One region of the Streptomyces sp. NPDC101152 genome, then DNA from elsewhere that is predicted to be linked to it. Evidence: riboswitches for the same ligand, from Rfam matches in the RefSeq annotation. Region 1 holds a riboswitch; each other region holds the start of a gene.
The links. Region 1 has a riboswitch for cobalamin ahead of ACIRVK_RS16570 (HoxN/HupN/NixA family nickel/cobalt transporter). Riboswitches for the same ligand answer to the same signal wherever they lie in the genome.
Positions count from the first base shown of each region.

Region 2: it holds a riboswitch for cobalamin, as region 1 does, so the genes downstream of both, ACIRVK_RS26765 (cobalamin biosynthesis protein) here and ACIRVK_RS16570 (HoxN/HupN/NixA family nickel/cobalt transporter) in region 1, are expected to answer to the same signal.
Region 3: it holds a riboswitch for cobalamin, as region 1 does, so the genes downstream of both, ACIRVK_RS01440 (ribonucleoside-diphosphate reductase subunit alpha) here and ACIRVK_RS16570 (HoxN/HupN/NixA family nickel/cobalt transporter) in region 1, are expected to answer to the same signal.

Region 1 is NZ_JBIWPO010000010.1:200,695-205,241, forward strand. It holds gene ACIRVK_RS16545 (DUF6479 family protein) at 1-66, shown strand, start outside; gene ACIRVK_RS16550 (DUF6445 family protein) at 249-932, opposite strand; partial or broken gene ACIRVK_RS16555 (phosphotransferase) at 923-1,725, shown strand; gene ACIRVK_RS16560 (DUF4142 domain-containing protein) at 1,929-2,672, shown strand; gene ACIRVK_RS16565 (ArsR/SmtB family transcription factor) at 2,710-3,069, opposite strand; cobalamin riboswitch at 3,148-3,337, shown strand; gene ACIRVK_RS16570 (HoxN/HupN/NixA family nickel/cobalt transporter) at 3,363-4,445, shown strand.
Region 2 is NZ_JBIWPO010000023.1:63,812-68,358, reverse strand. It holds gene cobN (cobaltochelatase subunit CobN) at 1-476, opposite strand, end outside; gene ACIRVK_RS26770 (cobyric acid synthase) at 473-2,005, opposite strand; gene ACIRVK_RS26765 (cobalamin biosynthesis protein) at 2,002-2,943, opposite strand; cobalamin riboswitch at 3,044-3,184, opposite strand; gene ACIRVK_RS26760 (hypothetical protein) at 3,312-3,539, opposite strand; gene ACIRVK_RS26755 (anion permease) at 3,574-4,547, opposite strand, start outside.
Region 3 is NZ_JBIWPO010000001.1:299,045-303,591, reverse strand. It holds gene ACIRVK_RS01455 (GntR family transcriptional regulator) at 250-1,014, shown strand; gene ACIRVK_RS01450 (DUF3311 domain-containing protein) at 1,174-1,428, shown strand; gene mctP (monocarboxylate uptake permease MctP) at 1,425-3,053, shown strand; cobalamin riboswitch at 3,213-3,353, shown strand; gene ACIRVK_RS01440 (ribonucleoside-diphosphate reductase subunit alpha) at 3,470-4,547, shown strand, end outside.

The sequences.
Region 1 (4,547 bases):
GACCAGCGACGCCGCCGCTGGATGCCCGGCTCCAGCGGCTCCTTCGGCAGCGGCGGCCTGGGCTGACGCGCGGTGGGCGTGGGGAAGGCTGCGTCTGGGCCGACGCGGGCTGCTTGGCCGACCGGGTCGGGCCTTCACGGCCGGCTCCGGCCGTCCCCGGGCGGGGCTCGTACCTTCCCGGGCCGGCTCGGGCCGTCTCGAAGCCGCTCAGGTCCGCCAGAATCCGCTCGGGTCCTCCAGAAGCCGGTTCAGGCCATCCAGAAGAAGACCGCGGTCATCCGCTTGTCCTCCAGGGTGCTGCCTGCGTAACCGGTCGCGCTGTGCACCAGGTTGGCGTTGTACAGGAGCAGCCGGTTGTACTTGTGCGGGACGCGGACGTCCTCCTCGAAGTGGTCGCCCGGCACGAACCGGGTGCCGAGCGCCTCGACGAGGTTGTTGTGCGGGGCCTGCACGATGTTGCCGCCGAGCCGGCCGCCGGGCAGCGACTGGCGGTAGAAGGCGGTGCCGCAGTCCTTGCCGACGCCGGGGTTGAGGTACAGCACGGCCGCGTACCGGCACAGCGCCCGTGAGTCGGTGTGCGGACGCGGCTGGCTCTCGCCCTCGCCGACGACCTGGACGCAGTTGTGGTTGAGCGTGCCGCCGCCGGGCGCCTGCTGCACCCACAGCTCCTTCGCCCCGGTCGCCTTCTTCACCAGGCGTTCCACGCGGGCGAGTTCGTCCGGCTCGAGCCCCGGCATGGTGCGCAGGCCCGGCCAGGTCTCCGAGGTGTAGGGGTAGCCCTTGACCCAGTCGTCCTTCGCCAGACAGCGGGCCCGTACGGCGTCCGCGTCCGGCAGGACGTCGTCGAAGACCCAGTAGTCACGGCCCTTGGTGGGCTTGCGGTACGGCAGGACGGGCAGGGTGGGGATCCTGGGCGGGGGCTGTGGGGGCATGGGGCGAATCTAGGTCGAGGGTTCGTCTCGACTCTCCCGCGAAGTGGTCAACATTCCGTCAACCGTGGGGTGTTGGGCCCAGTGCCGACGGGCGTACGAGAGTCGACGTCTGCTGTCGCCGCCTCTTCGGCTGCGACGAGGACCAGGTCCGTCGGGAGGCCGCCCTGCGGCAGGCCGCGGAGGGATCTGGGCATCAGGTCGCCGCGGCTCATCCCCACTCTCGACGGCGCCCACGTCTGCCGCCTCGCCGGAGCGCCGGCGGGCTCCTGGGTGAAGCTGTACGAGTGGGTCGAGGGTGCCGCGGCGGACGCCTCCGACCCGGCGATCCTCGACTGGTTCGGGCGGACCGTGGCGCTGCTGCACCGGGCGGGGGAGGGCGCACGCGAGACACCGGACCCCTGGTACGAACGGTGCCCGCGGGACGCCGACTGGAAAGAGCTGCACAGGAAGGTCGGCGGGGCCGGTCTGCCGTGGGCGGACGCGCTCGCCCGGTTCGTCGAGACCTCGGCCGCGGAGCTGGCGCGCTGGGTGAGCCCGACCGACTCGGACGACCTGGTGACGTCCCGCCTCGATCTGCAGCCCCAGAACGTCCTGGTCGACGACGCCGGGCCCGTCTCGGCTCTTCGCCACCGAACCCAACTACGTGTACGTACAGGCCGAATGCGCCGCCGACCCCGAAGTGACCGCCGAACAGCGGGCGTTCGGGAGCGAGCAGGTCGTCGCCCGCCTCACCCCCGTGCCGGATCCGGCTGCCGTCATCTGCCTGACCACCGCGCTGCGGGGCGTGCGGTGACCGGCCGGTGCGAGGATCCGTCCGGTTATGCGACGGGTTGCCTCCTCGTCGGCACCGCCACCCGACGAGACTTTACCAATCCAAAAGGTTTCGGCCGCTTACCTCTGCGTACTTCTGTGCGTCCGACCGCCGTTGATCGGCGGACCCCCGACCGGGCAGGAGGCACGGTGCGCTTTTCGCGGAACGCGACGGGAACTCTCTTCGTGGGCGGTGCCCTCAGTATCACTCTCGTCGCACTCGCCTATCCCGCGATGCTCGGAGTGAACACCGTGTCCAGCTCAGGGACGAGAGTGATCGCACAGACCCAGTGGGGACCGCTGACCGAGTCGGACCGGGACTTCGTGGTCAAGGTGCGCGCGGCCGGGCTGTGGGAGTACCCGGTGGGTCAACTCGGCCTGCAGAAGGGGCAGAGCCAGGCGGTCAAGATCGCGAGCAAGCACCTGATCGACGGGCACGCCGCGCTGGACGCCAGTTGCCGCAAGATCAGCACGATGCTCAACATCACCATCCCCAACATCGCCAGCCCCCAGCAGGAGGGCTTCGTCAACACCCTCAGGGGGGACAGCGGCAAGCAGTTCGACGTCGACTTCGCCAACATCCTGCGGGTGACGCACGGTTCGATCTTCAACACGATCGCGAAGGTCCGCTCGACGACGAAGAACACCGTGGTGCGGACCCTGGCGGACCAGGCAAACGCCACGGTGCTCGACCACATCACGGTCATGGAGCAGACCGGGTTGGTCAACTTCGACCAGGTCCTCTTCCAGGAGACGACCCCGCCGAAGCTGCCCGCCACGGACCTGACCCCGCCGCCCCCGGCCCCGGGCCAGCCCGAGGTCGTGCTCACCCCGCCGGTGGACACCACCACCCAGCCGCCGCTGCTGCCCGGCGAGTCCTCGCCCGGCACGGGCGGCGCGGGCGCCAACCCGAGCCCGACGGTGCGCTGACACAGCAAGGACGAGCAAGGACGGTGCCGTCGACGGGTCAGCTCCCGTCGGCGGCACAGTGCTTGAGCAGGAGGCGTACGTCCTCGTCGACCACCCGGTAGCGCACGATCCGCCCCTCCTTCTCCCCGGCGACCACCCCGGCCGCCCGCAGCAGTCGCAAGGCCTGTGAGACGGCGGGGTCGTTCATGCCGGTCGCGATCGCCAGGTCGGAGACGGCCAGCGGGCCGGTGCGGTGCAGGGCGATCAGCAGGGCGAGCCGTTTCGGGTCGGCGAGCAGCGAGAAGCGGTCGGCCCAAGCACGTACATGGGCCTCGTCACCGATGGCGGCGATGGCGTCGCACACCCGGTGGCCGTCGATGGTGCGGCGGTCCGCGCGGTCGGCCGGGACGAGATGCATGCGCACATCCTCGCAGGCACCTCTGTGATCTTCGATACCTGCACAGGTATGCAGCTATGCAGGAGGGGCCCGATCCCCCTACGGTGGGCGGGCCGTGGTGTTCGGGAAGTCGGTGCGATGCCGACGCGGCCCTCGCCACTGTGATCGGGAAGTCACCGGTCCACGTCCCGCAAGGGGCAGCCACTGGCCGTTTCACCGCGGCCGGGAAGGCGGACCGGCGACGCGCGACCCGTCAGCCAGGAGACCGGCCACGGCATCTCACGAAGTGATCCACGAGGTGCTGGAGCGTGAACATGACCGACGCTGCTTCTTTCCGCTGGCGGCGCGAGGACACCGTCAAGACCGCTGGGCTGGTGGCGGTGATCGCCGCCCTCCATGTCGCCGCCTTCGGGATCCTCTTCCTCCTCGTCGTCCCCGGCCACTACGAGGTCGGCTCCAAGGCCTTCGGCATCGGCCTCGGCATCACCGCCTACACCCTGGGCGTGCGGCACGCCTTCGACGCCGACCACATCGCCGCGATCGACAACACCACCCGCAAGCTGATGGCCGACGGCAAACGGCCGGTGTCGGTGGGCTTCTGGTTCGCACTGGGCCACTCCAGCGTGGTCGTGCTGCTGGCCGCGATGATCGCGGGCGGCACGGCACTCGCCGGCAAGGTCATGAACGAGAACTCCGCCACCCACAAGGTGCTCGGCGTCCTCGGTACGACGATCTCGGGCACGTTCCTCTACGTCATCGCCGCCCTCAACCTCGTCGCCCTGATGGGCATCCTGAAGGTGTTCAAGGCGATGCGGGCGGGGACGTACGACGAGTCGGAGCTCGAAGGGCACCTGGATTCCCGGGGGTTCATGAACCGGATCCTCGGCCGCCTCACCAAGTCGATCACGAGGCCCGGGCAGATGTACCCCCTGGGCTTCCTCTTCGGGCTCGGCTTCGACACCGCCACCGAGGTCACGCTGATGGTGATGGCCGGGTCCGGCGCGGCGGCGGGCCTGCCCTGGTACGCGATCCTGTGCCTGCCGCTGCTCTTCGCGGCCGGGATGAGCCTGTTCGACACGCTGGACGGCACGTTCATGAACTTCGCCTACCAGTGGGCGTTCTCCAACCCGGTCCGCAAGGTCTTCTACAACCTGACCATCACCGGTCTGTCCATCGCCGTCGCCTTCTTCATCGGCACGATCGAGTTGGTGGGCGTCCTGCACGACAAGTTCGACCTGACGGACTCGGTCACGGGCTGGATCGCCGGCCTCGACCTGGACAACGTCGGCTACGTCATCGTCGGCCTGTTCGTGGTGGTGTGGGCGGCCGCGCTGGCCTACTGGCGGCTGGCGAAGGTCGAGCAGAAGTGGTCGGTACGGGCCGCGGAAAGTCCGTGACTCGGGAGCCCCCCTAAGGTAATATATTGATAAAGCAAATTTGCGGAAGCCAAGTTGATCGAGGGAGGCGTTCGTGTTCGATCTCCGGACAGAGGCAGAGTT
Region 2 (4,547 bases), on a different contig from region 1:
AAGAGCACGCCGACGGTCGGCCGCCCCTCGACGAACTCCCGCTCGCCATGGACGCCGTACTCCGGCATCTTCTGCGGCTCGACGAACCCCTCACCCGTCAGCAGCACGGTGTCGGACAGGAACCGGGCGAGCTCGGTCAGGTTGGCGGGGCCGCCCTCGACGAGGTACCTCAGCGCCTCCGCCACGACCCCCGCCGGCACGGACGACTCCGCCATCAACTCCGCGTCCGGCACGGCCTCCCCGCCGAGCAGCACGGTCGGGACGCCGGACGCCTTCAGCGCGGCCAGCCCGTCCTCCCAGGCCCGCTTCCCGCCCAGCAGCCGTACGACGGCGATGTCGGCGCCGTCGAGGAGCGCGGGCAGCTCCTGAGCCACATCCACCCGGGTGGGATTGCCGATGCGGTAGCCGGCGCCGGACGCGGCCCGCGCCGCCAGCAGATCCGTGTCGGCGGTCGACAACAACAACACTGTGCTCATGCGGGCGCTCCCGGTGGAATGAAAGGCAGTCCTTGCGGCGCGCCGGACTCGATGAGCCGCCACAGCGCGTCCGTGTCCGCGTGCTGTTCGATCAGGTCGCCGAGCCGGTCGAGCTGCTCCTCGCGCAGCGCGGCGAACGACGTGTCCTCGGCCGGTACGAAACGGCGGCCCGCGGCGGCCGCCACCTCGCGCAGGAACGCCCGCCGGAAGCCGTCCGACTCCAGCGAGCCGTGCCAGTGCGTGCCCCAGGTGTGGCCGACCCGGCAGCCGTCCAGGCCGTGTCCCTCGCCATCGGAGATGAACCCCTCCCCGCCGGTCACCTCGGCGACCCCGTGATGGATCTCGTACCCCTCGACCCGCTCGCCCAGGGCCTCGCCGACCGGCCGGGTGAGTGTCTTCTCGCGGGCGAACCGCACCCGCACGGGCAGGACACCGAGCCCCTCGACCCGGCCACGCCGGCTCTCCACCTCGTCCTCGATGTGCTCGCCGAGGATCTGGAAGCCGCCGCAGACACCGAGGATCGGGCGGCCTTCGGCGGCCCTGCGCACCAGCGCGTCGGCGAGTCCCCGCTCGTGCAGCCACTCCAGCGCCCGCACGGTCCCGCGGGTGCCCGGGACCACCACCAGGTCGGCGTCGGCCAGTTCCTCGGGCCGGTCGACGAACCGCACCACGACCCCGGGTTCGGCGGCCAGCGCGTCCACGTCGGTGAAGTTGGACATCAGCGGGACCGCGCACACGGCGACCCGCAGCACGTCCTCACCCACCGGCGGGGAGACGTTCGACTCCCGCACGGTCCCGCGCAGGGAGACTCGCAGTCCGTCCTCCTCGTCGATGCCGAGCCCGTGCCGGAAGGGCAGGACGCCGTAGGTCCGCCGGCCGGTGAGACCGTGGAGCATGGCGAGACCGGGTTCGAGGAGCGAGACGTCGCCCCGGAACTTGTTCACCAGGAAGCCGGCGACCAGCCGCTGGTCCTCCTGCGACAGCAGCGCGACGGTCCCGAAGAACGAGGCGAACACGCCCCCGCGGTCGATGTCACCGACGACGAGCACGGGAAGCCCGGCGTTGCGGGCGATCCCCATGTTCACGATGTCGGTGCGGCGCAGGTTGATCTCCGCCGGGCTGCCGGCCCCCTCACAGATCACCGCGTCATACGTGCCCCGCAACTCGGCGAGACAGTCGAGAACGGTCCCGAGAAGCTGCTGCTGCCGCCCGCCGTGGTACCCCCGCGCGCTCAACTCGCCCACCGGCTTGCCCATGAGCACGACCTGGCTGCTCTGCTCGCCGCCCGGCTTCAGCAGCACGGGATTCATCAGCGCGGTCGGTTCGATCCGGCAGGCCTGCGCCTGCATGGCCTGCGCCCGCCCTATCTCGGCACCCTCGCGCGTCACGAAGGAGTTGAGCGACATGTTCTGCGCCTTGAAGGGCGCCACCTTGACGCCTTGCCGCACGAGCCACCGGCAGATCCCGGCGGTGACGACACTCTTGCCGGCGTCGGAGGTGGTACCGGCGACGAGGAGACCCCCGCTCATGACGTACGTCCCTTCACCAGGAGGCGCGCGGCGGCACTGACGCCGAGCGCGAGCAGACCGACGCGCCGGGAGAGCCGTACGGCCCGCTCGATGTCGGGCACGGCGACGGCGCGGCCCGCCGTGTTGAGCACGGGCCGGTGTTCGACCCGCCCGCCGTACGAGAGGGTCCCGCCCAGGCGCACGCCGAGCGCGCCCGCGAACGAGGCCTCCACCGGACCGGCGTTGGGGCTCGGGTGCTTGCCGGCGTCGGCCCGCCAGGCCCGTACGGCCCCGCGCGGGTCGCCGCCCGCGACCGTCGCCAGCGCCGCGGTCAGCCGTGCCCCCGGCCACCCGGCCACGTCGTCCAGCCGCGCCGAGGCCCACCCGTACCGCCGGTACCGTTCGGACTTGTGCCCGACCATGGCGTCCAGCGTGTTGACGGCCCGGAACCCGAGCAGCCCCGGAACGCCCCCCACGGCCCCCCACACCAGCGCCCCGACCACCGCGTCCGACGTGTTCTCGGCGACCGACTCCACCACGGCCCGCGCGATCCCGTCGGCGTCCAGCGCCTGCGGGTCCCGCCCGCACAGATGGGGCAACCGGTCCCGCGCGGCCTCGACGTCCCCCGCCTCCAGGGCTCGCCCGACGGCCCGCGCCTCACGCGCGAGCGAGGTTCCGCCGACCACCGCCCAGGTGGCGGCGGCGGTCAGCGCGACGGAGGCGGTACGGGACGGCCGTACGGCTCTCTGCGCCACGGCGCCCAGCGCCACGGCCCCCCCGGCGCACACGGCGGTGTGCAGCGCGCCCCACCCCCGGTGGTCCCGCCACAGCACCCGTTCCACAGCTCCCGCGGCCCGCCCGAACGCGGCGACCGGATGCCCCCGGCGGGGATCGCCGAGGAGCTGGTCACCGAGGAGTCCGGCGGCGGCGCCGTACGCGAAGACGCGACCGGCACGCATCGGCTCAGCCGGCCGTGGGGGCGGGCAGCGACCTGGTGCGATACCTCAGACGGCAGGCGAGCATGACGACATGTCCTCACTCAGGGTGTCCACGCCCTGGTTCGACGAGACCGGCGGTGGGAGTTCCTGGCTCCCGGGGCTACCTACCCCGGTGACAGTGGCGGGACCGCGCCGGACTCGCACCGGCTTCCTCCCTTGCCGCCGTATATGGCTCCGGCAGTCCACCACGGGGTTGGAAGGGCCGTCAACTTGCCGTTGACCTGCGACGGGAGAGTGTGCTGAGGCCCACACGTCAGGGGTCGCCGGGGTCACGGAAACGCGTGGTGCCGGGACGGATCACCGTCCCGGCACCAACTGCGGGTCAGGGCTCAGCTTTTGGACATGATCAGGTTGATTCCGTAGGCCACCGCCGCCGCGCAGGCCGCGAAGCACACGTAGGCGCCGGTGACCGCGAGGGTCGCCGAGTTGCCCTGGGCCACGGCCCGCTCACGGCGGGACAGGCCCATGACGCCGAGGGTGAACAGGGTGACGAGGCCCACGGTGACCGCGAGGCTGACACCGAAGACGGAGCCCAGGGCCGACCAGTCGATCTTCATGCTGCTGCTTCCTTCGTTACCGGGTGCCCGGGGCTCAGACGGCGGCCGGCGGGGCCGCCGCCTCCGTGGTGGTGACCGGTGCGGCGATCGTGGCCGTCAGGCCCTCCGTCACCGCGCCCGTGGGAGGAGGGGTCACGGCGGCGATCGCCGTGGTGACCACGCCGGCCGGCTCCTCGGTCTCGTTGACGTTGGAGGCGTCGACGACCTCGCGGCGCGAGACCTTCCAGATCGCGGCGCTGGCCGCGACGAGGAAGACGGCGACGACGGCGGTGCCCCAGTCGCCGAGGTCCGTGACGGACTCGGCGCCCGCGCCGACCAGGGCGGCGGCGGGGAGTGTGAGGACCCAGGCGACCAGCATCCGGGTCGCCGTGGACCAGCGGACCAAGCCCCCCTTGCGGCCGAGGCCCGCGCCCATCACCGAACCGGAGACGACGTGCGTGGTGGAGAGGGAGAAGCCGAGGTGCGAGGAGGCCAGGATGGCGGTGGCCGCGCTGGTCTGGGCGGCGAAGCCCTGCTGCGGCCTCAGCTCGGTCAGGCCCTTGCCCATCGTGCGGATGATGCGCCAGCCGCCGATGTAGGTGCCGAGCGCGATGGCGAGGCCGGCGGAGAGGATGACCCAGGTGGGAGGGTTGGAGCCGGGGGCGATGGCGCCGCCGGCGACCAGGGCGAGGGTGATGATGCCCATCGTCTTCTGCGCGTCGTTGGTGCCGTGGGCGAGCGAGACCAGACCGGCGGAGGCGATCTGGCCGGCGCGGTAGCCCTTCTCGGCCGCCTTGCCCTCGGCCTTGGAGTCGAGGGCGTAGGAGAAGCGCGTCGCGAGCATCGCGGCGAGCCCGGCGACGACCGGGGCGGCGAGCGCCGGCAGGAGCACCTTGGTGACGAGCACGTCGCCGTGGACGGCACCGAAGCCGGCCGAGGCGACGGTGGCGCCGATCAGACCGCCCATCAGGGCGTGCGAGGAGCTGGAGGGCAGGCCCACCAGCCAGGTCACCAGGTTCCAGAGGATCG
Region 3 (4,547 bases), on a different contig from region 1:
TGTAGACCAGTAGGTCGGAGCTTGGACCAGACCACGGAGCCTGTCAAGAGTGCTCGAAAAGGCTCTGACCAGCCGTTATGCGACCTACATATGCAGGAACCTTTAAGTAAGAAGCCAGCGAAATCAGCGGCGCCGGAGTAGTCTCGTCCGCTAGACCACTTGGCCTCTGTGGACTAGACCAAAACTGGCGGCGACGGTATACAGAAGGGATCACGACGTGATCCGCGTCCGGAGCCGGGAAGGCAGAGAATGAGTACCGACGTCAGCAGTGCGGAGAACGAGGGTGGGGCGAATGTCCGTACCGCGCGCGTGCCCAAGTACTACCGCCTGAAGAAGCACCTGCTCGACATGACGGAGACGCAGTCGCCCGGCACCCCGGTACCGCCCGAGCGCACGCTCGCCGCCGAGTTCGACACCTCGCGCACCACCGTGCGACAGGCCCTGCAGGAGCTGGTGGTCGAGGGGCGGCTGGAGCGGATCCAGGGCAAGGGCACGTTCGTCGCGAAGCCCAAGGTCTCGCAGGCGCTCCAACTCACCTCCTACACCGAGGACATGCGCGCGCAGGGCCTGGAGCCCACCTCGCAGCTGCTGGACATCGGCTACATCACCGCCGACGACCGCCTCGCCGAGCTGCTGGACATCACCGCCGGCGGCCGGGTGCTGCGCATCGAACGCCTGCGCATGGCCAACGCCGAGCCGATGGCCATCGAGACCACCCACCTCAGCGCCAAGCGCTTCCCCGCCCTGCGCAGGTCGCTGGTCAAGTACACGTCCCTGTACACGGCGTTGGCCGAGGTGTACGACGTCCACCTCGCCGAGGCCGAGGAGACCATCGAGACCTCGCTGGCCACCCCGCGCGAGGCCGGCCTGCTCGGCACCGACGTGGGTCTGCCGATGCTGATGCTCTCCCGCCACTCGCTGGACCGGGAGGGACAGCCGGTGGAGTGGGTGCGGTCGGTGTACCGGGGCGACAGGTACAAGTTCGTGGCGAGGCTGAAGAGGCCGGTCGACTGAGGCGGGCGGGGGCGGCGATTCCACCGCCCCCGCGGTCTTCACGGAATCGACATACCGATATCCCGATGGGGTCTTCCACTGCCACGACGCCGTGACCTACATTGCCTGCGCATTACACAGACGTGATCACAGGTGATCGTGAGGGGACGGAGCCGCCGTATGTCCGAAGTACCCGAAGTGAGACCACCGGTGGTGACCCCACTCCGCGTGATCATCGCCGTCTGCCTGGTCGCGCCCTTCGTGGCGATGCTGTGGGTCGGTTCCTACACCAGGACGACCCCCACCTTCATCGGCATCCCGTTCTTCTACTGGTACCAGATGCTCTGGGTGCTGATCTCCACGGCGCTGACGATGACCGCGTACAAGCTGTGGCAGCGTGACCAGCGTGCCCGCAAGGGAGGTGAGGGCAGGTGAAGAACGGCGTGAACGGCGTCGCACTCGGCGTCTTCATCTTCTTCTTCGTGGCCGTGACGGTCATGGGCTTCGTCGCCGCGCGCTGGCGCAGGGCCGAGAACGAGCACTCCCTCGACGAATGGGGCCTGGGCGGACGGTCGTTCGGCACCTGGATCACCTGGTTCCTGCTCGGCGGCGACCTGTACACGGCGTACACCTTCGTCGCCGTGCCGGCGGCGATCTACGCGGCGGGCGCGGCGGGCTTCTTCGCGGTGCCGTACACCATCCTGGTCTATCCGCTGATCTTCACGTTCCTGCCCCGCCTGTGGTCGGTCTCGCACCGCCACGGATACGTGACGACCTCGGACTTCGTGCGCGGGCGCTTCGGCTCCAAGGGGCTGTCCCTGGCGGTGGCGCTGACCGGCATCCTCGCGACGATGCCGTACATCGCGCTCCAACTGGTCGGCATCCAGGCCGTCCTCGACGTGATGGGCGTGGGCGGCGGCGAGAACACCAACTGGTTCGTGAAGGACCTGCCGCTGCTGATCGCCTTCGGCGTCCTCGCGGCCTACACCTACTCCTCCGGCCTGCGGGCCCCCGCGCTGATAGCGTTCGTGAAGGACACGCTGATCTACATCGTCATCGCGGTGGCGATCATCTACATCCCGATCAAGCTGGGCGGCTTCGACGACATCTTCGCCAAGGCGAGCCACGCCTTCGCCCAGACCAACAAGGCGACCGGGAAGCCACGCGGGGCGCTGGTCCCGGGCGAGGCCTCCCAGTGGACGTACGCCACGCTCGCGTTGGGCTCCGCGCTCGCGCTGTTCATGTACCCGCACTCGGTCACCGCGACGCTCTCCTCGAAGAACCGTGAGGTGATCCGCCGCAACACCACGATCCTGCCGCTGTACTCGCTGATGCTCGGCCTGCTGGCGCTGCTGGGCTTCATGGCGATCGCGGCCGGAGTCAAGGTCACCAACGGCCAGTTGGCGATCCCGCAGCTCTTCGAGGACATGTTCCCGAGCTGGTTCGCGGGTGTCGCCTTCGCGGCGATCGGCATCGGCGCGCTGGTGCCGGCGGCGATCATGTCCATCGCGGCCGCGAACCTGTTCACCCGCAACATCTACAAGGACTTCATCAAGCCCGACGCGACACCGGAGCAGGAGACCAGGGTCTCCAAGCTGGTCTCGCTCCTGGTGAAGGTCGGCGCCCTGGTCTTCGTCCTGACCATGGACAAGACGGTCGCGATCAACTTCCAGCTGCTGGGCGGCATCTGGATCCTGCAGACCTTCCCCGCCCTGGTCGGCGGCCTGTTCACCCGCTGGTTCCACCGCTGGGCACTGCTCGCCGGCTGGGCGGTCGGCATGGTCTACGGCACGGTCGCCGCGTACGGCGTGGCCTCCCCGACCCAGGCCCACTTCGGCGGCTCGTCGAAGGAGATCCCGGGCATCGGCGAGATCGGCTACATCGGCCTCACGGCGTTCGTCCTGAACGTGGTGGTGACGGTGGTCCTCACCTTCGTCCTGAAGGCCGCGAAGGCCCCCGAGGGCATCGACGAAACCAGCCCGGAGGACTACACGGCGGACGCGGGAGACCCGGGGGTGGAGGTGGAACTTCCGCCAGCGACTGCAGGAAGCGCCCACTGAAACGCTTTTAGGGGCGCGAGGCTGTATCAATATGCGGCTCCGCCGCGTGGGCGCGACCAGCCACACACAATCCGCAGCGGGCCACCGAGAGAACGACCCTCGGCGGCCCGCTCTTTTGTGCCCGAGACACGGCAACACAACATCTAGGGGTGCCGCCAGAACACGACACAACATGTATGCTCAACCTCGCTGTCGCCGCAGGGGAATCCGGTGCGAATCCGGAACTGTCCCGCAACGGTGAACTCGTGCACGCCCGTGCACGACCCAGTCCGAGGACCTGCCGACAGCGCACCCGGCCACCCCGGCCCGGGTGCCGACGTCCGGGCCTCGTGGAATGGGCCGGTGGACGCGACGCTGCGCGCGTCCGTGCTGCCCCCTGCCCGCAAGGCCCCGTGCCGAGCGAGGGAGAGCCCCACGTGACCATCGCGCCAGCCGACCCGGCTTCAGCGACCGAGCCGGAGACCGACGGCCACGGTGCCGCACTGTTGCGCACCCTGACCGAGCTGACCGCCGACCTCCCCGACGCCGACCCCGGCCGGATCGCCGCCGCCGCCCTGCGCGGCCGGTCCGCGCATGCGGACGAGACGGAGTTGCGCGAGCTGGCCACGGAGGCGGCGGCCGGCCTCATCTCCGAGGACCCGGCGTACAGCAGGCTGGCGGCCCGGCTCCTCACCCTCGGCATCGCCGCCGAGGCCGGCTCGCAGGGCGTCACGTCGTTCACGGAGTCCGTCGCCGTCGGCCACCGCGAGGGGCTCATCGCCGACCGCACGGCGGAGTTCGTACGGCTGCACGCCCACCGCCTCGACCCGCTGATCGACCCGCACGCCGACGACCGCTTCGGCTACTTCGGGCTCCGCACGCTCCACAGCCGCTATCTCCTGCGCCATCCGATCACCCGCAAGGTCATCGAGACACCCCAGCACTTCATGCTGCGCGTGGCGTGCGGTCTCGCCGATGGGGGTGCCCCCTGTGGGGGAAACACCATCCGCGCCCTGGACGAAGTCGCCGCCCTCTACGGCCTGATGAGCCGCCTCGACTACCTGCCCTCCTCCCCCACCCTGTTCAACTCCGGCACCCGGCACCCCCAGATGTCGTCCTGCTACCTCCTCGACTCCCCGAAGGACGAGCTGGACTCCATCTACGACCGCTACCACCAGGTCGCCCGTCTCTCCAAGCACGCCGGCGGCATCGGCATCGCCTACTCCCGTGTCCGCGCCCGGGGTTCGCTGATCCGGGGCACCAACGGCCTCTCGAACGGCATCGTCCCGTTCCTGAAGACCCTCGACGCCTCGGTGGCGGCCGTGAACCAGGGCGGCCGGCGCAAGGGTGCCGCCGCCGTCTACCTGGAGACCTGGCACGCGGACATCGAGGAGTTCCTGGAGCTGCGCGACAACACCGGTGAGGACGCCCGCCGCACGCACAACCTCAACCTCGCGCACTGGATCCCGGACGAGTTCATGCGCCGGGTCGACGCCGACGGGCCGTGGTCCCTCT